Regions from separate parts of the Salinicola sp. RZ23 genome, predicted to be linked through region 4. Evidence: predicted binding sites of a transcription regulator. Region 4 holds the regulator's gene; each other region holds the start of a gene.
The links. The regulator LexA, encoded in region 4, represses DNA repair genes until DNA is damaged. The targets are predictions, from matches to a motif close to TACTGTNTANNTANACAGTA.
Positions count from the first base shown of each region.

Region 1: DOM67_RS04635 (DUF1654 domain-containing protein) is a predicted target of LexA. The motif match lies at 2,956-2,975, and genes of this name have one in related genera.
Region 2: recA (recombinase RecA) is a predicted target of LexA. The motif match lies at 3,659-3,678, and genes of this name have one in related genera.
Region 3: DOM67_RS03450 (PA0069 family radical SAM protein) is a predicted target of LexA. The motif match lies at 2,887-2,906, and genes of this name have one in related genera.

Region 1 is NZ_PZJK01000005.1:182,561-188,247, forward strand. It holds gene DOM67_RS04625 (methyl-accepting chemotaxis protein) at 1-1,596, opposite strand, end outside; tRNA gene DOM67_RS04630 (tRNA-Gly) at 2,400-2,473, shown strand; gene DOM67_RS04635 (DUF1654 domain-containing protein) at 2,698-2,937, opposite strand; gene DOM67_RS04640 (hypothetical protein) at 3,251-3,571, opposite strand; gene DOM67_RS04645 (hypothetical protein) at 3,984-4,280, shown strand; gene DOM67_RS04650 (YqaE/Pmp3 family membrane protein) at 4,490-4,648, shown strand; gene DOM67_RS04655 (DUF6314 family protein) at 4,763-5,230, opposite strand; gene DOM67_RS04660 (EamA family transporter) at 5,248-5,687, shown strand, end outside.
Region 2 is NZ_PZJK01000007.1:406,008-411,694, forward strand. It holds gene alaS (alanine--tRNA ligase) at 1-1,283, opposite strand, end outside; gene DOM67_RS08030 (regulatory protein RecX) at 1,888-2,343, opposite strand; gene recA (recombinase RecA) at 2,438-3,505, opposite strand; gene DOM67_RS08040 (nicotinamide-nucleotide amidohydrolase family protein) at 3,784-4,311, opposite strand; gene DOM67_RS08045 (hypothetical protein) at 4,470-4,655, opposite strand; gene mutS (DNA mismatch repair protein MutS) at 4,943-5,687, shown strand, end outside.
Region 3 is NZ_PZJK01000004.1:147,986-153,672, forward strand. It holds gene DOM67_RS03440 (OmpA family protein) at 1-488, shown strand, start outside; cobalamin riboswitch at 536-771, shown strand; gene DOM67_RS03445 (TonB-dependent receptor) at 944-2,788, shown strand; gene DOM67_RS03450 (PA0069 family radical SAM protein) at 2,925-4,022, shown strand; gene DOM67_RS03455 (glycosyltransferase family 2 protein) at 4,286-5,065, shown strand; gene DOM67_RS03460 (lipid-A-disaccharide synthase N-terminal domain-containing protein) at 5,062-5,355, shown strand; gene DOM67_RS03465 (glycosyltransferase family 39 protein) at 5,372-5,687, shown strand, end outside.
Region 4 is NZ_PZJK01000015.1:107,231-112,917, forward strand. It holds gene purU (formyltetrahydrofolate deformylase) at 1-655, shown strand, start outside; gene dinB (DNA polymerase IV) at 693-1,754, opposite strand; gene lexA (transcriptional repressor LexA) at 1,767-2,414, opposite strand; gene DOM67_RS15315 (TetR/AcrR family transcriptional regulator) at 2,697-3,353, shown strand; gene nagZ (beta-N-acetylhexosaminidase) at 3,433-4,449, shown strand; gene DOM67_RS15325 (hypoxanthine-guanine phosphoribosyltransferase) at 4,518-5,090, shown strand; gene DOM67_RS15330 (tautomerase family protein) at 5,226-5,615, opposite strand.

The sequences.
Region 1 (5,687 bases), on a different contig from region 4:
GGTGCCTTCCTGCCAGGTCGACTCGCCTGCAGCGCGATGGTCTGGGCGCTCGGCGAGCGTGAAGATCTTCACTGCCTGCTCCAGGCGGCTGGCCTGTTGTTCCAAGGAGGCCGCAGCTGCAGAGACCTCCTCCACCAAAGCTGCATTCTGCTGGGTCACCTGATCTATCTGGCCGACCGCCTGAGAAACCTGCTCGATCCCCTCGCTCTGCTCCTGAGAGGCAGCGGAGATATCGTCCATGATATCGGTGACGCGTCGGATGGCGACCACCACCTCCCGTATGGTACTGCCAGCCTCCTCCGCCAGGGTAGAGCCTTCCTGCATCTGCGCCACCGAGCCCTCGATCAGCGCCTTGATCTCACCCGCGGCATCGGCACTGCGGGTAGCCAATTGGCGCACTTCTCCGGCCACCACGGCGAACCCTCGCCCCTGCTCACCGGCACGGGCCGCCTCCACCGAGGCGTTGAGTGCCAGGATATTCGTCTGGAAGGCGATGGAATCGATCAGCCCGATGATATCGGCAACCTGCTGCGAGCTGGCGGCGATGCCATGCATGGTCTTGACCATACGCTCCATCATCTCGCTCCCGCGCTCGGCGGTGGAGGAGGCATCTTGCGCCAGGCGGCTGGTCTCGTGGGCATTGTCGGCATTCAGCTTCACGGTAGCGGTCAGCTCTTCCAGGCTAGAGGCGGTCTGCTCCAGAGCGGCAGCCTGTTGCTCGGTACGTGAGGAGAGATCAGCATTGCCGGCGGCGATCTCGTGGGAGCCGATATGGATTGAACCACTGCTATCGCGTACGCCGGCGATCACGCCGGAGAGCTGCTCCACCATGCGTCGCATGGCGAACAGCAAGCTATGGCCATCGTTGGGTCGAGTCTCGATGTGGATGTCGAGGTTTCGCTCGGCGACCTGATGGGCAATCTCGGCGACACGTCGCGGTTCCGCGCCCAGGCTTCGGGTAATGCCAGCGATGATGTACCAAGAGAGCAGTATGCCCAGCAGCAGCACCACGCTGATGATGGCGATGAAGAGGACACGCATATCTGCATAGTCTTGAGTGCCTTGGCGATATTCGGCATCGGCCACGTCGAGCTGTAGCGCCATCAGTTTCCCCAAGGCCTGGGAGACCGGATCGATATGCTGGTAAAGCGAATTGACGGTGAAGTTCTCCAGAGCTGCGGCATCTTGCTGACTCAGGATGGTCTGGAGCTGATCCACCGTGGCATCGGCGCTCTGCAACAGCGGCTTCAGCTCGGCGATGAGACGTTTTTCCCGCTCGACCAGGGAAGTCCCCAGATACGCCGACCAGGTTTTATGGCTGGTCTCGCGCGCCTCGGCCACGTTGTGCGCGCCCTCGGCCCAGCTGATGTTACCGTTGCGTACCTTGTGGGAGGTATCGACGATATTGACGGCATATTGATCGGCGATAGTTGAGAGCTGGCGTAGTGGTACCACCCGATCCTCATAGACGGTCTTGAGACTTTGCAGGGTCGTCTTCGTCTCGTACATCCCGAAGAATCCGATCCCTATCAAGGCGAGGGAGAATAGCCCCACCAATGAAGAAAGTTGCCGAGAGACTTTCATCTGCTTGAACATGGCGTGTCCTCTGTGTGCATCAAAGGTCGTGTTTAAATCGCTTTCGTTTGGCTACCCTGGCGCTCGGAGGCCGACGTAGTAGTTGTCAGTCGATGCGGTATACGCCATTCTCTGCTAATATTATTGTTGCTATATAATTATATTTACATTCAGTTACACTTTTTATTATGACCTATAATTCGGAGCTAGCCTAGCGCTATGGAGGCTGAAATCGTCCGTTCACATCGAGGAGCGGGAGGCTCCATCAGTATGAGGTGGGAGGAGGTTTTCGACAGGCAAGGGGCGGTTTCCACGCGAGTAAGGCCAAATGCATGATCGGGCCTTTTTTGGCCGTGACGATGCCGCGATCAATGATAGAGATGTCCAGATCTCATCTGTTTTATAGAGACCTATCAAAATCAGGTTGGGCGAAATGAGATACTATCGTTGTCCTTTGCCCGCAGGGAGGAAGCTTGATACCGATCACGGATGACGATACCAGGGGCCGGAGTTGCCGCAGTCTTTCGGCAGGATAGAGGCAGGATGAGGGAAAGACCGAGTGCGCCACGCGAGGGCTTTTGCTTGCTGGATGTTGGCCAATCATGATCATGGCCAACTGCGACCGCCACCGACCTCAGCGTGCCATCTATATCGAGTCGCGGGTGGATGTGTCTCAGGGCTAGCGAGGGGGCGGTGGGCAGTGCCGGGCGGGCCGCAGGTGCATCTGCCATGCCGCTGTCGGAGGCCGCCGCCGGCCGCTGCACGTGCTTTCTTGCGCTCTCCGCTTGCCAAACCTAAGTGATTGGAATTATTATTGAAAGCCTGCGGGTGTAGCTCAATGGTAGAGCAGAAGCTTCCCAAGCTTAAGACGAGGGTTCGATTCCCTTCACCCGCTCCAGATTGCCCCTCTTGATGTCCTGCCTTACCCCCGTCATCACACTGTTCTGCAGTCACGTATGTTTCGCTGGCCTGACGTCTGCGTCTTGGCGGCGTTGCGGTATCCATGGCAGCGCTCCCTCGTCGGCCTCACGCATCATCTGACGGAGACTTCGTCTGGTTCAGGCATCGTCGTGCCAGGCTGGCAGGTAGCGTCTGCGGGCGCGCATCCTCACCAGGTCGCGCTCAGGCGATCTCCGTGGCCTGAGCGCGCCAGCTCAGCAGCACATCGTCGGCGGTGATCGAGATGACGCGCATGGCCGCCTCGCCCGCCAGGCGGGTCATCAGTCGGGACCAGTCGTCCTGGGCTTCGCCAGGCTGGCGCACGATCACCAGTTGCTGACGCCGATGCTGGACCGCGGCCTGAATGGCGCGCGAGACCCGGCGGGATAGCCGCTCGTAGGGCGAAGGAAAAGCGAGAATCATGACGTCTCTCACTCGAGTACGTGTATTTATATACAGTATAGAGGGCGATGCGGCCTGTGGTAAAGCGGCCACATTGCGCCGTGCCGTGCCGTGCCGTGCCGTGCCGGGGCGAGCTGGTGCTGATGGGCTGGGCGATCGTCAGCGCGTTGGGGGTAGCGGAGCTGCCGTCTTTACACGATCGATAGCGCGCATGCTGGTGTTTCGCCGTTCGCTTGGCCTTGACGCGATGCAGTCGCCTGCGCCGCCAGTAGCTCATGGCGGCCACGAAAAAGGGGCCACAGGGCCCCTTTTTGTCACCGCCGGGCGGCGAATATCACTGGCTCTTGATAGCGTCGCCGGCTTCGACACTGTGGCCTTCGGCGTTGATCTCGTCGAGTGACTTCGAGTCTTCGATGTTGGTCGCACCGTCGGTTTCCGACTCCATCGCGTCGAGCGACTGGTTGGTTGCATCACTGCCGCCGGAGAAGGAGGAAGTATCCTTCTCACCGCTGGCAGTGACGCCGGAACCCGTTGCCAGCGGCTCCTGATTGGCCTGATGTGCGTCCTTGAGTGCGGCGCTATCGGCGAGCGCGGTACCAGCGAGGCCCAGGGTCAGGGCAGCGGCGAAAGCGACGGTCGCGAGTGATGTTCTCATGACAAATTCCTTTTGTGCTGAGGGAGTCGAGGGCAGTAGCTAGCGCGCTACGCCTGATTACACTGTAGCCGGTTTGCAAGCGCGTCAGGTTGAACGGCGCGCGATGAGCAGACCATTCGGCATATAAGACGTAGCTTTGGGCATGTTTTCAGCCGCCGCTGCGATCACGCCTTGTCCGGTGTCTCATCCAAGGCGTCTCGTCCGCCAATGAGCCCTCCTGGAAGCGGTCGAGCGCGGGACAATACTTGAACTCGCCCCGCCGTGGCGTCATCTATACTAGTGGATCGAACACGGTAGACGTTCGAGTACGAGGCTGGTTGAAGAACGCTGGGCGTTCCAACAGTGTCGTGGCTTGAAGCGAGTCAGTAGAGAGTACCCGGTTGGACAACGCCCGAGAGGGCAGGAGAGTGTCATGAATGCGCGCGACTATCTGGCCAAGCAGGGTATTGCGCTGGACAAGGAGGAGGACAAGCCGCAGTCGCTCGAGGAGAAAGCCTGGGCCCGGGCGCGTGAAGCCGCCGAACATGGCCCGCGTAGCGGCACGCCGCACGATTGGGAGGATTGGGAACGCTATCACGAGGCGCTGGCCAGTGGTGCTGCCGAGATCCAGGGCAAGCACAGGCCGCGTGATGGTGAGTGTGACGAGACCGAGCCGAGCACCGGCAAGACCGGAGATGACGAGGGATCTGCGCCACATCACCGACGCTAGACAGCAGGATTGCGCAAGTCCAGCTATGCTGGTGAGCAGCCGAGCGGATCGACGCCGAAGGCGTCGGCCATGCTAGCGTCAAGGCGCCGTTGCGTGTCGGTCGGCTTCGGTGACGATGGCGGTGATGAAGAGGCGCCGCAAGGGACTGTTCTATCAAGGCGGGCGTTGGCGCTGGAAAACGCGAACGTGGCCGCAGCAAAGGAGGCTACATGGATATCATCCGTATCATCTTCGCCATCATTCTCCCCCCGGTGGGTGTATTCCTGCAGGTGGGCCTGGGGCTGCAGTTCTGGATCAACATCGTGCTGACGCTGCTGGGTTATATCCCGGGTATCATCCATGCGGTCTGGATCATCGCCACGCGCTGAGTCGCGATGAGAAAGCACAGATGAGAGCAGAGGGCCGGTTTAGACCGGCCCTCTGTCGTTCATGGGGTCTTGATAGGCGCTTTGTGGGTGTGGCGTGAGCGCTGGGCACCCGGGTCACGCCAGCCGATAGTGGTAGTGCAGGGTCTCATCCTTGCGTGGGCCCAGAATGCGCCAGGCGAGATCGAAACCGTCCGGTAGCAAGTGCAGACGGGCGCTGTAGGCATCGGCGGCACACTGATGGTGGTGCTCGCTCACCAGGGTGTCGCTGTCGGCGGCAACCAGGTCGAACAGTGCCACCGCCGCATCGCGGCCGCGGCGTTCGTGGGCGAGCGCCACGCGCTCGGGCTGCAGGCGCCAGCAGTACAGGTTGCGCATCGCTACCGGCTGCTGTCCGGCCAGGGTGAAGTGGCCGCTCTCGTGAAAGCGTATCTCGTCCCCATTGGCGACCGCCTGCACACTGCCTTGACCGTGTCCGGACCAGCCCGTGCGCGAGCCGGCGCCGGCCTCGGCGGTGAACGCGAAACGCGTGACTTGGGGCAGCAGGGTCTGCAACCGTATAATGGCTGTCAACTCGTCTGTCATCAAAAGGTTGACCTTAAATGTCGTATCTCGTCGGCGTCACGCTGCTGTGGGCCTTCTCGTTCAGTCTGATCGGTGTCTACCTGTCGGGGCAAGTGGATAGCTATTTTGCGGTGGCCACTCGGATCGTGCTGGCGACGCTGATCTTTCTGCCGCTGCTGCGCCCGCGGGCGATTTCCCCTGCCAGCCGTCTCGGTCTGATGACTGTCGGTGCGCTGCAGCTCGGTGTGATGTATCTGTTCTTCTATCACGCTTTCCTGCTTCTGAGCGTGCCCGAGGTGCTGCTCTTCACCATCTTCACGCCGCTCTATATCACCCTGATCGACGATCTGCTGGCGAGGCGCTTCTCACCGCGTTATCTGCTGATGGCGGCGCTGGCCGTGGCCGGGGCGGCGGTGATCCGCTACGACGGCGTCAATGCCGGCTACTGGATGGGCTTTCTGGTGGTGCAGGGTGCCAA
Region 2 (5,687 bases), on a different contig from region 4:
CTGGCGGCGCGGGCACGCTGGCGCTGCGCTTCCAGTTCGCGCTCGAAGCCGGCCTCGTCGAGGGTCACGCCGCGCTCGCGGCAGACATCGGCGGTCAGGTCATAGGGGAAGCCGTAGGTGTCATAGAGCTTGAACACCGTCTCGCCCGACAGTACCTCACCGTCGAGGGAGGCGAGCGCCGCTTCGAGCAGCCCCATGCCGTGGTCGAGAGTCCGTGCGAACTGCTCCTCCTCCTTGAGCAGCACGCGTTCGATCTGCTCCCGCGCCTGGCGCAGTTCGGGATAGGCCTCACCCATCTCGGCGTCGAGCGCCGCCACCAGCTTGTGGAAGAAGGTGCCGCTGGCGCCGAGCTTGTGACCGTGGCGGATGGCGCGGCGGATGATCCGCCGCAGCACGTAGCCGCGCCCCTCGTTGGAGGGCAGCACGCCATCGACGATCAAGAAGGCGCAGGAGCGAATGTGGTCGGCGATCACGCGCAGTGACGGCGTGGTGGTATCGGCGTGACCGGTGAGCTCGGCGGCCGCCGCCAGCAGCGCCTGGAACAGATCGATCTCGTAGTTGGAGTGCACGCCCTGCATCACCGCCGCCATGCGCTCCAGGCCCATGCCGGTATCGATCGACGGCTTGGGCAGCGGGTGCAGCTCGCCGTTGGCATCCCGGTCGAACTGCATGAAGACCAGGTTCCACACCTCGATGTAGCGGTCGCCGTCCTCTTCCGGGCTTCCCGGCGGGCCACCCCACACCTCGGGGCCGTGGTCGTAGAAGATCTCAGAGCACGGGCCGCACGGGCCGGTGTCGCCCATCTGCCAGAAGTTGTCCTCGTCGAGCCGCGACACCCGCGCCGGATCGACGCCGATCTCGTCGACCCAGATGGTCGCCGCCTCTTCGTCGCTGTGGTGCACGGTGACCCACAGACGCTCCTTGGGCAGCCCCAGCACCTCGGTGATGAAGGTCCAGGCAAAGCGGATCGCATCGGGCTTGAAGTAGTCGCCGAAGCTGAAGTTGCCCATCATCTCGAAGAAGGTGTGGTGGCGCGCGGTGTAGCCGACATTATCGAGGTCGTTGTGCTTGCCGCCGGCGCGCACGCAGCGCTGGGCCGAGGTGGCGCGCACGTAAGGCCGTGGGTCGCGCCCCAGGAAGACATCCTTGAACGGCACCATGCCGGCGTTGGTGAAGAGTAGCGTCGGGTCGTTTTCCGGCACCAGAGAGGCAGAAGGCACGATGGTGTGTCCGCGCTCCTCGAAGTAGTTCAGGAAAGCCTGTCTGATAGCTGCGCTTTTCATAAACAATCCGTAGCGAGAGTCCGTGGCAGAGTCCATGGCGAGAGTCCGTGACAAGAGACCCCGGCGAAGGACCTTGGCGAAAGTCCGTGACGATAGGCGTGCCCACGGCGGCAAACGGACCACGTGGCGACGCGCAGACGGCCGTCTCAGCGGGCAAGGCGCTGCCCCCTGCGGCCATCGCAAGGCGCGTTAGTATAACGTGGTCGACTGTGAGTCTGTCGAGTGCGACACCCATGTCGCCGCCATTCGCCACTGCCGGGCGGGTCGGATCCCCCTCTCCGGCGTGCACCATGCCCCTGATGGGCAGGCGTCCTGTCACCCGTGAGGAGGAGAACGCAGACAGCGGCGCGCACAACAGCTGCGATGAAGGAGCGTGGCGCTGGGGGCGAGGTGAAGAGACTCTGCGAAAGGATCGCGGCGAGAGGGGCACGGTGCGAGGGTCGAGAAGAAACGATGCGAGAGCAGCGCACCAAGGGTGCGCTGCCAGGTGAGGCTGAGAATGAAGCGCCAAGGCAAGGCGCGTGAGACGAAGAGCGCACGCGCGGGGCAAGAAAGAGCGCGCAAGCCAGTGAAAGAGCGGCGCCACGCCAACCAGCCCGGAGGCTCAATCCTCCCAGGCGTGGCGCATGGCGTGGCGCACCTGATCGAAGCCGAATCCGCGACCGGCCAGGAAGCGTTCGCGCTTGGCCCGTTCCCGGGGCGTGCTACCGGGCCCCGTGAAGCGCTTGGCCAGGGCCTGACACGCCAGGTCCTGCCAGTCCGGCGCCTCCGCCTCGAACGCCAGCGCCGCCAGGGCGTCGTCGATCCCGCGCTGGGCCAGGTCACCGCGGATCCGCACCGGGCCGTGACCGAGCTGCACCCGGGAGCGCACGAAGATCTCGGCGAAGCGCGTGTCGGACTGCAACCCCTCCGCGGCCAGCGCATCCAGGGTGACGGCGATCTCATCACGCTCGACGCCCTTGGCCGCCAGACGCTGCTCGAGCTCGGCGCGGCTGTACTCGCGGCGCGCCAGCAGCGCGATCGCCCGCTCCCGGGGTGGGATGTCAGCAGCATCAGCCATGGCGTGCCGCCCTCCTCGGCGCCGACCTGAACACCAATCTTTCCCTCGACCCAACCTTCGCCGACTTCAATCCAACCTTCGCCTACATTTCGATCTACAGCAGCGAGTCGTTGGCGTCGTCGGCCGCAGCCTCGGCTTCCTTCTCTTTTTCCTTCTCCTTGGGCGCGGCGACAGCCAGCAGCTGGGCGCGAATCTGATCCTCGATCTCGGTCATGATCGCCGGATTCTCCTCCAGGTACTGGGCCGCGTTGGCCTTGCCCTGACCGATCTTGCTGCCCTTGTAGCTGTACCAGGCACCGGCCTTGTCGACCAGGCTGCACTGCACGCCCAGATCGATCACTTCGCCGGCATGGTAGATGCCCTTGCCGTAGAGAATCTGGAACTCGGACTGGCGGAACGGCGGCGCCACCTTGTTCTTGACCACCTTGACCCGGGTTTCGTTACCGGTGACCTCGTCACCCTGCTTGACCGAGCCGATGCGGCGAATGTCGAGACGCACGCTGGAGTAGAACTTCAGCGCGTTGCCGCCGGTGGTGGTCTCGGGGCTGCCGAACATCACGCCGATCTTCATGCGGATCTGGTTGATGAACACCACCATGCAGTTGGCGTTCTTGATGTTGCCGGTGATCTTGCGCAGTGCCTGCGACATCAGACGCGCCTGCAGGCCGACGTGGGAGTCGCCCATCTCGCCCTCGATCTCGGCGCGCGGGGTGAGCGCTGCCACCGAGTCGATGATGATGACGTCGACGCCGCCGGAGCGCACCAGCATGTCGCAGATCTCCAGCGCCTGCTCGCCGGTGTCCGGCTGCGACACCAGCAGCTGGTCGAGGTCGACCCCCAGCTTCTCGGCGTAGCTCGGATCGAGCGCGTGCTCGGCGTCGATGAAGGCGCAGGTCTTGCCCTGCTTCTGAGCCTGGGCGATCACCGACAGGGTCAGGGTGGTCTTGCCCGAGGATTCGGGGCCGAAGATCTCGACCACGCGGCCATAGGGCAGACCACCCACACCGAGAGCGATGTCCAGTCCCAGCGAACCGGTCGAAACCACCGGGATGGCGGTGCGTGGCGTGTCGCCCAGACGCATCACGGTGCCTTTGCCGAATTGGCGGTCGATCTGCGACAAAGCCGCGCTGAGTGCCTTGCTGCGGTTTTCGTCCTGTGCCATGAAAGTCTCCTGTGAGTGCGTCGAAGACGAGCCTTGGAAAGCTGGCGTCGTGGAGTGGCGGCCGGAAAAGTGAGCCCGCCGCCTCTGGACACTCCGTCAGCCGGCTCGGCTCGGGAATCCGCGGCGACGGGCGAGACGGCCAGGCCGCCCGATCACTGTATGATTAGCCAGTAGTATGGCGAAAAAAATCGCTCGCGCCTATATCCTCGCGTCGATTTTCCGCATGCGTCGCTGCATTTTCCGGGATCGCGCCCGGCGAGGCCAGCGCCAAGTGCCGCTCAGGCCTCGGCGACGAGGGATTCGAGCAACCCCGCCAGGGCGATCGCTACCGCCTGCGCGCGCACCGTGGCACGCTCCCCCGGCAGCCGGAAGCACGCCACCCGCTGGGCCTCGGCGTCGCCCCAGGCGAACCACACCGTGCCCACCGGCTTCTCGGCGCCGCCGCCGCCAGGGCCGGCCACACCGCTGATCGCCACACCGAGCTCGGCGCCGCTGTCGCGGCAGGCGCCGGCGACCATCTCGCGCACCGTGGCTGCGCTGACCGCGCCGTGCGCCGCGAGCGTCTGCTCGGACACCCCCAGCATGCGCTGCTTGGCGGCATTGGCGTAGGTGACGTAGCCGCTGGCGAAGTAGCCCGAACTGCCGGCGATCGCGGTGATCGCCTCGGCCACGCCGCCGCCGGTACACGACTCCGCCGTGGTGACGAAGCAGCCGGCGGCCAGGCACGCCTCACCCAGGCGTCGGGCAAGCACCTGCGGGTCCTGATCACTGCCGGGAGGCAGCGGATGGTCGGTGGGCAAGCTCATGGCGTCTCCTGCGGCTCGGGCGCTGCACCGGTCTCGTCTGCCGGGCAGGCGCGTCGTGTCATGCCAGTGATGGTATGCGAGTAATCTCAGGTGAGTAGTATGCGAGCTTTGCGCGCCGACGCAACGCGCTCAATCAACGAACGCACCCACGCGGGCGGCTATTCGGCGTCGCGCGGGTAGGTGGGCGGCAGCGGCTGCGCGTGCCCCCCGGCACACAGATCGGCGACCGCGATCTCGAGCAGGATGACCGCCAGTTCGCTGACGTTGACGTTGCGCCGGTTGGCCTCGATCGAGAGCAGCCTGAACGTGGAGTCACTGAGGTGATTGAGCACCAGACGGGCCATGAGGGGGTCCTCGATGCTGATTTCACCCACTGTAACGATTCGCTCGCCGCCAGCGAGACTGAAAACACTACACCTCGGGCATGAACCGGCGTCACCCCCGCCCGGCGATCGGCGATGCAGCGACGCTGACCCCCGTGATAACCTTCAGCCTTTCTCCATGCTTCGCCGGCGCCGCCGGCCCGGGCCCTGCCTCGCGCCTCGCCGCGGACCGGCCCGAGGCCGCGGCGCCCCCGGCGAGGCTCGTGCCCCATTGATGCCCCACGATACCGAGAGAGCCTCCTAAAGCCATGCAGGATACGGCCGCCAGCAAAGCCCAGCAGCACACGCCGATGATGGCGCAGTACCTCAAGATCAAGCGCGAGCACCCCGAGGTGCTGCTCTTCTACCGCATGGGCGATTTCTACGAACTGTTCTACGACGATGCCAAGCGTGCCGCCAAGCTGCTCGACATCACCCTGACCGCGCGCGGCCAGTCCGCCGGCTCCCCGATTCCCATGGCCGGCGTACCCTATCACAGCGCCGAATCCTACCTGGCACGGCTGGTGCGCTCGGGCGAGTCGGTGGCGATCTGCGAGCAGATCGGCGACCCCGCCACCAGCAAGGGCCCGGTCGAGCGCCGGGTGGTGCGTATCGTCACCCCCGGCACACTGCACGACGAGGCGCTGCTGGACGAGCGCCGCGACAATCTGCTGGTGGCCCTGCACCGCCACGGCGAGCGCTGGGGCATCGCCTGGCTGGAACTCTCCAGCGGCCGCTTCGCGGTGCTCGAGGTCGACGGCGAGGCCGACATGCAGGCCGAGATCCATCGCCTGCAGCCAGCCGAGCTGCTCGCCGCCGAAACCCAGGACCTGCCGCCGGCGCTGACCGAGCGCACCGGTCTGCGCCGTCAGAACGACTGGCACTTCGATCTGGAGACCGCCAACCGCCTGCTGTGCGACCAGTTCCAGGTGGCCGATCTGCGCGGCTTCGGCTGCACCCATCTGGAGGTCGCGCTGGTCGCCGCCGGGGTGCTGATCGACTACGCCCGCGACA
Region 3 (5,687 bases), on a different contig from region 4:
CGCCGCTGGTGCCGATGACACCGCTACTGTTCGCGGTGCCGCTGTTCGACCTGCCCGACCCGGTGGACGAGACGCTGCCGCAGATCGACGGGGTACAGGTGACCGCGATCCCGCATGGTTTCAATCTGCGCATCCAGGACCACCTGCTGTTCGACTCCAGCGCCGTGGGCGTCAGCGACAGCGGCCGCGCGCTGATCGAAAAGATGATCCCGCTGCTGCAGGAGTTCAAGGGCACCATCTCGGTCGAGGGGCACACCGACAGCGTGCCGATCTCCACTCAGCAGTTCCCCTCCAACTGGGAGCTCTCAGCGGCCCGTGCCGCCGCCGTGGTGCGCGCCCTGCGGCTGGACGGCATCGACGGCGACCGTCTGCGCGCCATCGGCTACGCCTCCACCGAGCCGCTGGCCGACAACGACACCCCCGCAGGCCGGGCACGCAACCGCCGGGTGGAACTGGTACTGCAGGAGACCGACAGAGGCGATTCGTGAACGGCGCCCTTTCCCTGGCCACGAAGGCGCGCTTTCCCTGGCCACAAGGAAGCTGCGACAATCCGCGCGTCGAGAGCGACGTGTTCGGGAAACGGGTGAGAGCCCCGTACTGCCCCCGCAACGGTAATCGCGTCAGACATCGGCGGACTTTCTGTGTCCAGCCACTGTGAGCAGCGGCGCCCACTTTTGCGGCGCGCCATCCACTCATGGGAAGGCCCGGTGTCGGGTGATCGAAGATCACCGCGCGTAAGTCCGGAGACCGGCGTCGTTCTCTTCACTGGTTGATGCGGAGGGCTCGAACCAGTGACGACATCGTTCGTCGGCCGCCCAAGGTGGCCGGCACATTCGTCACGCCATTCCCTCCCATCGCGTCATCGCAACACGAGGAACCGCCCGCGACGCCTTCGGCGCCGCGCCCAAGAACGGTTCCGATACGCGTTTGGGGATCATCTTTCATGGGTTACCGTCCTACCACCATGGCCCACGGCGTCGCCGTGGCCCTGCTGCTGCAAAGCGTCGGCGCCGCAGCCCAGCAGCTCGACGACGTGCAGGTCACCGCCAACCGGCTGCCACAGTCGCAGGCCGACGTGCTCGCCAGCACCACCATCATCGACCGCGCGGAGATCGAACGCAGCCAGGCCGACAGCGTGATCGACCTGCTGCAGAATCGCGCCGGCATCGAGATCACGCAGAACGGCGCACCCGGCACGACCACCAGTCTGTTCATGCGCGGAACCGAATCCGACCACACCCTGGTGCTGGTCGACGGCGTGCGCATCAATGCCGCCACCAGCGGCGGTGCCAGTCTGGAGTTCCTGCCGGTCGAGGCGATCCAGCGCATCGAGATCGTGCGCGGCCCGCGCGCCGCCGCCTACGGCGCCGATGCCATCGGCGGCGTGATCCAGATCTTCACCCGGCGCGGCGGCGAGGGTACCCAGGCAGCCTTGTCCCTGCGTGCCGGCGACCAGCACACCCAGAAGCAGAACCTGTTCGTCTCCACCGGCGATGCCGAGACCCGCCTCAACGCCAGCCTGTTCCGGCGCGACGGCGACGGCTTCAACACCCTCGCCAGCGACACCAGCGGTGAACGCGATGGCTTCCAGCGCGGCGGCGGCCAGTTGGGGCTGTCGCACCGCTTCGGCCCGCATGCCAGCCTGAGCCTCAATGCGCTGCGCCAGGATACCGACGCCGACTATGACGACTGTTTCCCGCTGAATGCCACCGCTGCCAGCAACGACTGTCGTACCGACGGCTATCTGCAGACCTTCGGCGGCCGCTACGATCTGGCCCTGGCCCCCGACTGGGACATGGCGATCACCGCCGGGCACTTCGACGAGCGCCGCGAGGAGCGCTACGCCGGCGAACGCTACAGCGTCACCGAATCGCACCGCAACGAGCTGGGCATCCAGCACAGCTTCACCCGCGCCAATGGCGTCGACACCCTGGGGGTGGACTACCGCCAGGAGCATGTCGACTTCGACTCGGCCAGCCCGTTCGCCGGCCGCTACGCCAAGGATAGCCGCGAGAACTACGGCCTCTACGGCATGCTGCAGCGCGAGTACGGGCGCCACGAGCTGAGCGGCTCGCTGCGCTACGACGACGACTCGCGCTTCGGTGACGAGACCACCGGCAGTGCCGGTTACGCCTATCATCTGACGCCGGCCCAGCGCCTCGGGGTGGTCTACTCGACCGCGTTCAAGGCCCCCAACCTGATCGACCTCTACGGCCCCTACGGCAGCAACCCCGACCTCGACGCCGAGACCTCGCGCAACCTGGAAGCGTTCTGGGCCATCGAGCATGACGCCTGGAACGCGCGCGTCACCGCCTTCGAGAATCGCATCGACGATCTGATCGCCTTCGATCCGGCCTTCGTGCCCTATAACGTCGATCGTGCGCGTATCCGCGGCGTCGAGCTGAGCGGTGGCTGGCACTCCGCCGGTCTCTCGCTGCGCGCCAGCCTGACCCACCAGAACCCGGAGGACAGCGACAGCGGCGAGCGCCTGAAGCGTCGGGCCAGGACCTTCGGCCGCGTGGACGCCGATTACACCCTCGGCGACTGGCGCTACGGCGCCACCCTGCGCGCCGCCGGCGACCGTCGTGACACCCGCTACACCGCCCCGTACGGCGACACCACCGTCGGCGGTTACGGCATCGTGGATCTGCGCACGGCGTGGCAGGTGACGCCGCAGGTCGAACTCTCGGCCAAGCTGGATAACGCCTTCGACCGGGATTACACCCTAATCGAGGGCTACAACACCCAGGGCCGCTACGTCGAGGCCGGCGTCAAGCTGACGCTTTAACAGCCCATCCCGATGGCACCCTTATCCGTTGGCGGCCACTGCCAGGTACGGGTGTGCTGAAGCCACGACCCGTGCTTTGCGTCGTGACGACCCCGTGATACTGTATGTTTGAACAGCACCCAATCACGGAGTCGTCATGTCGTCTCCCACCCCACCGCGCGATCCCTACGCCGCATCACCGGGCCCGCTCAAGGGCCGCGGCGCGACCTTCAATCCACACAACCGTTTTCAACCGAGCCATACCGAAGCCTTCGACGATGGCTGGTGGCAGGAAGCGCTGCCCCAACGTATCCCCACCCAGATCCAGCACGAGACGCCGCGCCGCGCGCTCTCCTGGAACCACTCCCCGGACCTGGGATTCGACCGCTCGCTCAATCCTTATCGCGGCTGCGAGCACGGCTGCATCTACTGCTATGCCCGTCCCAGCCACGCCTACTGGGATCTGTCACCGGGAATCGACTTCGAGACCCGGCTGATCGCCAAGCAGGGGATGGCGGCGCGACTGCGCGAGGAGCTGTGCAAACCCGGCTACCGCTGCCAGCCGATCAACCTCTCCGGCAACACCGACTGCTATCAGCCGATCGAGGCCGAGTACGGTACGACCCGTGAGCTGCTGACGCTGCTGCTCGAGTGCCACCATCCGGTCACTCTGGTGACCAAGAGCGCACTGATCCTGCGGGATCGCGAACTGCTGGCGGCGCTGGCGGAAAAGCGCCTGGTTCGGGTCTTCATCAGCCTCACCAGCCTGGACAACGAGCTCAAGCGTACGCTGGAGCCGCGAACCGCCTCGCCGGCGGCCCGGCTCAAGACCCTGCGTGAACTCGCCGCCGCGGGCATTCCGGTGGGGGCACTGCTAGCGCCGGTGATTCCGGCGATCAACGACCACGAGATCGAAACGCTGCTGGAGCGCGCCGCCGACGTTGGCGCCACCAGCGCCAGCTGGACCCTGCTGCGCCTGCCGCATGAAGTGGCGCCACTGTTCGAGGCGTGGCTCGAGGCACACTACCCGGAACGCGCCGGCAAGGTGATGAGTCTGATTCGCCAGTCGCGTGGTGGCACCAGCAACGACAGCCGCTTCGGCCATCGCATGCGCGGCGAAGGGATCTTCGTCGATATGATCGAGCAGCGCTTCCGCCGCGCCGCCAGCCGCCTGGGACTGCAGCGGCGCCCCGATCAGGGGCTCGACACTCGCCTCTTCCGCCCGCCCCATCGGCAACAGGATCTTTTTCTTTGAGTTCCTCATTGAGCTTCTAATAACGCCGCCACTTTGGCACGATGAACCATCCGCTTTAAGTTTCCTTTAAGACGCGCTCGCCATCATGCCCCCATTCGACATCCGGTGGCGGCGCATGTGGCGCCATCGTTTGCTTTTTCATCGCGCGCCTTTCATAAAGGGCGGATCTCCAGCGCACGATCGGCGTGCCCTCCTGCCAGGAGCGGCAGGCGTGACGTGACGGAGCGTCCAATAAAAGTCCCATCGCCAGGAACTCAGCGTCAATGCATTCGCCACAGCTCTCGATTCTCATTCCCGCCAAGGACGAAGTCGGCAATCTGCCGGGTCTACTCGACGAAATCTCCCGCGCCCTGCAGGAGGTCGATCACGAGGTGATCGTGGTCGACGACGCCTCGAGCGACGGCTCCTGGGAGATGCTGACGCGCCGTGCCGCGGCCGATTCGCGCCTGCGTCCGCTGCGTCATGCGCAGAGCGCCGGCCAGAGCACGTCGGTCTGGCAGGCGGCCTGGGCCGCCCGCGGCACCTGGCTGGCAACCCTAGACGGCGACGGCCAGAACGATCCTGCCGATCTGCCGCGACTGTTCGAACGCGCCTCCCGGGGCGATGTGGTGATGGTCGCCGGCCACCGTACCAATCGCCGCGACGACTGGCTCAAGCGGGTCTCGTCGAAGGTCGCCAACCGGGTTCGTTCAGCGCTGCTCAACGATGCCACCCCGGATACCGGCTGCGGCCTCAAGATCGTGCGCCGCGATGCCTTCCTCAACCTGCCCTACTTCGATCACATGCACCGCTTCCTGCCGGCGCTGGTGCGATCCCAGGGCGGAGAGTGCGTGTCGCTGCCGGTCAACCATCGCCCGCGTGGCACTGGCGCCTCGCACTACGGCCTCAACAACCGCCTGTGGGTCGGTCTGGTCGATATGGTCGGGGTGATGTGGCTGCGCCGGCGCAGCCGCCTGCCCGCAGCGATCGAGCCGCTGGCCGTGGCCGAGCGCCCGGCACCGGGGGCAGTGCATGCACCGATCGACGGGGAGGCCCGCGCATGAGTGCCGAGTGGGTGTGGGTAGCGATCGGGTTCGTCGGTCAGGCGCTGTTTTCGGCGCGCTTCATCGTCCAGTGGCTGGCCAGCGAGCGCGCCCGTCGCAGCATCGTGCCGGTCGCCTTCTGGTTCTTCAGTCTGGGCGGTGGTGCTACCCTGCTCGCCTATGCTCTCTATCGGCGCGATCCTGTGTTCATCGCGGGCCAAGGCGCCGGGCTGATCATCTATATCCGCAACCTGATGCTGATTCGACGCGAGAAGCGCGAAAGCGCCACACCCAGCCACCCCTCGTCCTGAGCGGATGCCCAAGGCCATGCGATCTTTCCTCGACGACCCCTCCCAGGCGCACTATCGGCGTGCCTGGCTGCTGCTTTTATTGCTGGCGATCGTGCTGCTGGGTATCGGTATCGGGCTGCGCGATCCCTGGCCCGCCGACGAGCCACGCTTCGCCCTCAACGCGCTGGAGATGCTGCGTACCGGCCAGTTCTGGTTCCCCCATCGCGGCGGCGAGCTCTACCCCGACAAGCCACCGGTGTTCATGTGGGCCTCGGCGCTCTCGATCTGGCTGACCGGCTCGGTACGCCTGGGCTTTCTGATCCCGACCACGCTCAGCGCCCTTGGCGCCCTGC
Region 4 (5,687 bases):
GTTCGAGAGCATCGCCCGCGAGTTCGCGATGGATTGGCGACTCAGCGATGCCAGCCGGCGTCAGCGGGTGGTGCTGATGGTATCGCGCGAGTCGCACTGCCTGGTCGACCTGCTCTACCGCTGGTCGGCGGGGGAGCTCGATTGCGATATCCCCTGCGTGATCTCCAACCACGACGATCTGCGCGCGCTCGTCGAGTGGCACGGCATCACCTTCCATCGGGTGAGCGTCGACCCCGCCGACAAGGCGCCGGCATTCGCCGAGGTCGAACGGCTGATCGCTGCGGCTGACGCCGACAGTGTGGTGCTGGCGCGCTACATGCAGATCCTTCCGCCGGCGCTGTGCGAGCGCTATGCCGGTCGCATCATCAATATCCACCACAGCTTTTTGCCCTCCTTCGCCGGTGCCAAGCCCTATCACCAGGCGTTCGAGCGTGGGGTCAAGCTGATCGGTGCGACCTGCCACTACGTCACCCAGGAGCTGGACGCGGGGCCGATCATCGAGCAGGACATTCAGCGGGTGTCGCACTGCCATACGCCCCAGGACCTGGTCCGGCTGGGGCGCGACGTGGAGAAGGCGGTGCTCGCACGTGGCCTGCGCTGGCATCTGCAGGACCGCGTGCTGATCCACGGCAACAAGACCGTCGTCTTCTCCTGAGTTCTGCCCCGGTGTGGTCGGCCTCTCGCCTGCGGCGTCAGGTCGGCTGCTCGCCGTCGAACAGGCTGAGCTGGCGCTGCTCGGCCTCCGGGGCCAGGCGCACGCCGACCCCGAGCAGACGCACCGGGCGGCCGCCGCGCTGCCAGGCGCTCTCCAGCAGTTCGTGGAAGCGTGCATGGATCACGCCCCGGGCGCCGGTCTCCTGGGTGGTGCTGGTGAAGTCGTGGAAGCGCACCTTGACGAACTGCTTGCCGATATCGGGGTTGCCGTGGCGGGCCAGGCGCTCGTCGAGCCGGGCGATCAGCGGTGCCAGTGCCTGGTGGCACTGGGCGAGATCCGGCAGATCGCTGTCGTAGGTGGTCTCGACGCTGACCGACTTGCGTTCGCGGGTGACGTTGACCGGACGGTCATCGATGCCGTGGGCCAGCTCGTGCAGGCGCTGGCCGAACTTGCCGAAGGCATCGATCAGCTGCTCCAGCGGCCGTGCGCGCAGCTCGGCGCAGGTAGCGATACCCAGCCCCTCCAGCTTGGCCGCGGTGGCGGGGCCGACCCCGTGCAGCTTGTTGACCGCCAGCCCCTCGATGAAGCTCGCCATCTGCGTGGGTGGAATCACGAACAGGCCATCCGGCTTGTCCCAGTCACTGGCGATCTTGGCCAGAAACTTGTTGGGCGCCACGCCCACCGAGACCACGATGCCCGTACGCGCGAGCACCTCCTGCTTGAGCCAGTGCGCCATCCAGGTCGCGCTGCCCTGGAAGCGGGTGACCTCACTGACGTCGAGATAGGCTTCGTCGAGGGAGAGCGGTTCCACCAGCGGGGTCAGCTCGTGGAAGACCGCCTGGATGTCATGCGAGACGCGGCGGTAGCGGTCGAAGTCCGGCGCCAGCAGCTTGAGCTCGGGGCATAGCCGCAGGGCGCGCGCGGTGGGCATCGCCGAGTGGATGCCATAGCGCCGGGCCGGGTAGTTGCAGGTGGCGATGACTCCGCGCTTGTCGGCACTGCCGCCGATCGCCAGCGGCAGGTCGCGCAGCCCGGGGTTGTCGCGCATTTCCACCGCGGCGTAGAAGCAGTCGCAGTCCGCGTGGAGGATCTTGCGCATGGCCGTTGGCGTCTACTGCAGGCCCAGGCCATTGCCGCCGCGGATGATCCCGACGCCGAGGCCCTCGATATCCAGCTGCTGATGCTCCAGGTCGACCTCGATGGGGGCGAAGTCGGGGTTCTCCGCCAGCAGGGTGACGCGGCGCCCGTGCCGCTGGAAGCGCTTGACCGTGACTTCGTCGTCGAGTCGGGCGACCACGATCTGACCGTCGCGCACCTCCTGGGTACGGTGCACGGCGAGCAGGTCACCATCGAGAATGCCGATGTCCTTCATCGACAGCCCGCGTACGCGCAGCAGGTAGTCGGCCCTGGGGGCGAAGTAGTCGGCCGGCAGCGGGCAGTAGCGGTCGATGTGCTCGGCGGCGAGGATCGGGCTGCCGGCGGCGACGTTACCCACGATCGGCAGCCCCGTCTCGACGGCTTCGACGGGCTCGGGTGCGCCGGCCGCAGCGGGCAGGCGGATCCCGCGGGAGGTCCCCGGAATCATGCGGATCACGCCCTTGCGATCGAGCGCGCGCAGGTGCTCCTCGGCGGCGTTGGGGGAGCGGAATCCCAGCGCCTTGGCGATCTCGGCGCGGGTGGGTGGATAGCCGAACTCGGTCATCGTCTTGACGATGAAATCGTAGACGTTCTGCTGCCGGGCGGTGAGCGGTCTCGACATTGGGCGTCTCCCCGGGGCCTGTCAGGGCTTGGTCATGTATACAGTCTGGAATTGTATCCAGTCCTGCTGGGCAGGGAAAGGGGTAGACAAAGGGAAAAGGGTGGGCAAGGAAAAGAGGGCGGCAGGGTGCCTTCGACGTTTGCCGCGATTGTGCCGCCGCGCCGGGAGTGGTTAGATTCAAAAGCGTTTTAAACAGGCGTTTTTCAGCTGATTCGACAGGCGTCGGCCGGCAGCTTCGGTGTCAGCGAGCAGCCCCCGATGTCGACAGGAAAGAGGTAGTCCATGGCCCAATCCGACACCGTGACCCGCATTCTCGACACCGCCGAGGTGCTGTTCGCCGAGAAGGGGTTCGCCGAAACGTCGCTGCGCAACATCACTACCCGGGCCAAGGTCAATCTGGCGGCGGTCAACTACCATTTCGGCTCCAAGAAGGCACTGATCCAGGCGGTCTTCGCGCGTTACCTCGACCCCTTCGCCGAGCGTCTCAATCACGCGCTCGACGGGCTCGAACGCCACTATGGCGGGCAGACCATTCCCCTCGAGGTGCTGCTCGAACGCCTCGCCGAAAGCGTGCTCGAGGTGCCGGCGGAGCGCCACAGTCTCAAGATCTTCATGAAGCTTCTTGGGCTGGCCTATACCCAGGCCCAGGGGCATCTGCGGCGCTATATTCAGGCGCACTACGGCGAAACCTTCCACCGATTCGTCGCCTGCTTGCGGCTGGCCACGCCGGAGCTGCCGGAGGCGGAGCGCTTCTGGCGCCTCCACTTCATGCTTGGAACCGTGGTGTTCACGCTCTCTGGGTTGGATGCGCTGCGCGATATCGCCGACAACGAGTACCACGAGCATGTCACCGTGCGCGATCTGATCCGGCGGCTCAAGCCGGTGGTGGCGGCGGGCATGCTGGCACCGCTGGAGTCGCCTGAGCCAGCAGCGACCTGACACGGTAGCGGCAGCGCCCTCTGTCATGACGCCGACGGGTCGTCTAGAATCGGGCGCTTCACGGTTTCAGGTAACGGCTATGACACAACCGCTGGGTCCGGTAATGCTGGACGTCGAGGGCACTCGACTGCGCGAGGAAGAGCGGCGGCTGCTGTCGCGCCCCGAGGTCGGGGGCGTCATTCTGTTTGCGCGCAATACCCCGGATGCGGGGACCACCCAGGCGCTGATCGGCGAGATTCGCGCCTGCCGACCGGACATTCTGGTCGCCGTCGACCAGGAGGGCGGTCGCGTGCAGCGGCTCAAGCAGGGCGTGACCCGGCTGCCGCCGATGGCGACCCTGGGGCGACAGTTCGCCGAGGCGCCGGAGGCGGCTCTGGCCCTGGCGCTGGATACCGGCTGGCTGCTGGGCATGGAGATGGCAGCGTGCGGTTTCGACCTGACCTTCGCCCCGGTGCTCGACCTCGACGATGACCAGTCGCCGGCGATCGGCTCGCGCAGTTTCTCCCCCGACCCGGAGGTGGTCGCGGCGCTGGCCGGCGCCTTCATCGATGGTCTGCATGACGCTGGCATGGTCGCCATCGGCAAGCACTTTCCCGGGCATGGCGGGGCGCGTCAGGATTCGCACCACGCCGTGGCCCGGGATTCGCGCTCGCTGGAGGCGCTGCGCGCGCACGATCTGGTGCCTTTTGCGCGGCTGGCAGGCAAGCTCGATGCGGTGATGCCGGCCCATGTGATCTTTCCCGCCTTCGACGAGCGCCCCGCGGGCTTCTCGCCCAGCTGGCTGGGGTTGCTGCGCGAAGAGCTCGGGTTCAAGGGGGCGATCTTCTCCGATGACCTGACCATGGCCGCCGCCCACGCTGCCGGTACCCCGGCGGCACGCGCCGAGGCGGCCTGGGCCGCCGGCTGTGACATGGCGGTGATCTGCAACGATCCCGCGGCAGCGCGGGAAGTGGTGGATGCCTGCAGCGGACGCCAGGCGCCGCGGATCGCCAAGCTGCGTTACGCCCGCGCCAGGCCGAGCCTCGAGTCGCTGGCGGTGATCTCGCGCTGGCGGCGCACCCATGCCCGTCTGGAAGCCCTCAACGAGGCGGAGTGATCCGCCCTCTGTCCAGAGGCGGCGCCGGCTCTGCCGGTGGCCGCCCGCTGCTATTGATACGGAATACGATGACCCAATCTACGCTCCCCGACGCGCTCAATTCGATGCAGGAGGTCATGGACAACGCCGACTGTCTGATCGACCAGGCCCAGGTAGAGCAGGCTCTCGACCAGATGGCTGCAGCGATCACCCATGATCTTGGTGACAAGCTCCCGGTGTTCTACTGCGTGATGAATGGCGGCCTGATCACCACCGGGCATCTGCTGCCCCGTCTCGGCTTCCCGCTCGAGGTCGACTATCTCCATGCTACCCGCTATCGCGGCGGGATCCGCGGTGGAGAGCTGTTCTGGCGGGTGTCGCCGGAGATTCCCATGGCTGGGCGCCATGTGGTGATCGTCGACGACATTCTCGACGAGGGCGCTACCCTGGCGGCGATTCTCGACTACTGTCGTCAGGCAGGTGCGGCGAGTCTCTCCACCGCAGTGCTGGTCGACAAGCAGCATGATCGCAAGGCCTCGCCGGACCTCAAGGCGACCTATTGTGGCCTGGAAGTGGTCGATCGCTACGTGTTCGGCTTCGGCATGGATTACAAGGGGTACTGGCGCAACGCCCCCGGTATCTTCGCGCCCAAGGACCTGTAAACGACACAGAGGCAGCGTGGTGCGTAGCGCTGCCTCTGTTTGCCTGGTCACTTCTCTTCGGCGCCCCTGCCAGGCGCGTCGCGCTGGTAAAGCCTGGGGCGAAGAGCGTATCGAGGGATATGATGAGGGGGAGACTTAGAGTTTGCCGGTCAGGAATTGCGCTTCACCCATGCCAAAGCTCCAGTCAGCATCTCCATTCTCGGTAATGGAGACCATGAGGTCCTGGGGTGAAATACCGCACTGGGATTCCAGGCGTTCGGCAAGCAGGGCGTAGAGCCGCTCTTTCTGGGGCTGTGTCCTGGCTTTGCTGACGATGCTGATCATCACCAGGTTGTCACTTCGACTGAACCCGAGGCCAGTGTCCTCGACGACCAGTTCATTGGGCTCGTGCTGGTGCACGATCTGATAGCGGTCGGTTGCCGGCACCTCGAAGGCTTCCAGCATTGCCTCATGGGCGGTATCCAGCAAGGCCTTGAGCGCTTTTTCGTCGCGTCCTTTGATCACATCAAAACGTAATAGCGGCACGGTGAGTTCCTCTTACAGTCGCCTGATGGCTTTCCCACATACCGGTCGGTATGGGTGGGGTTAACAAGAAGG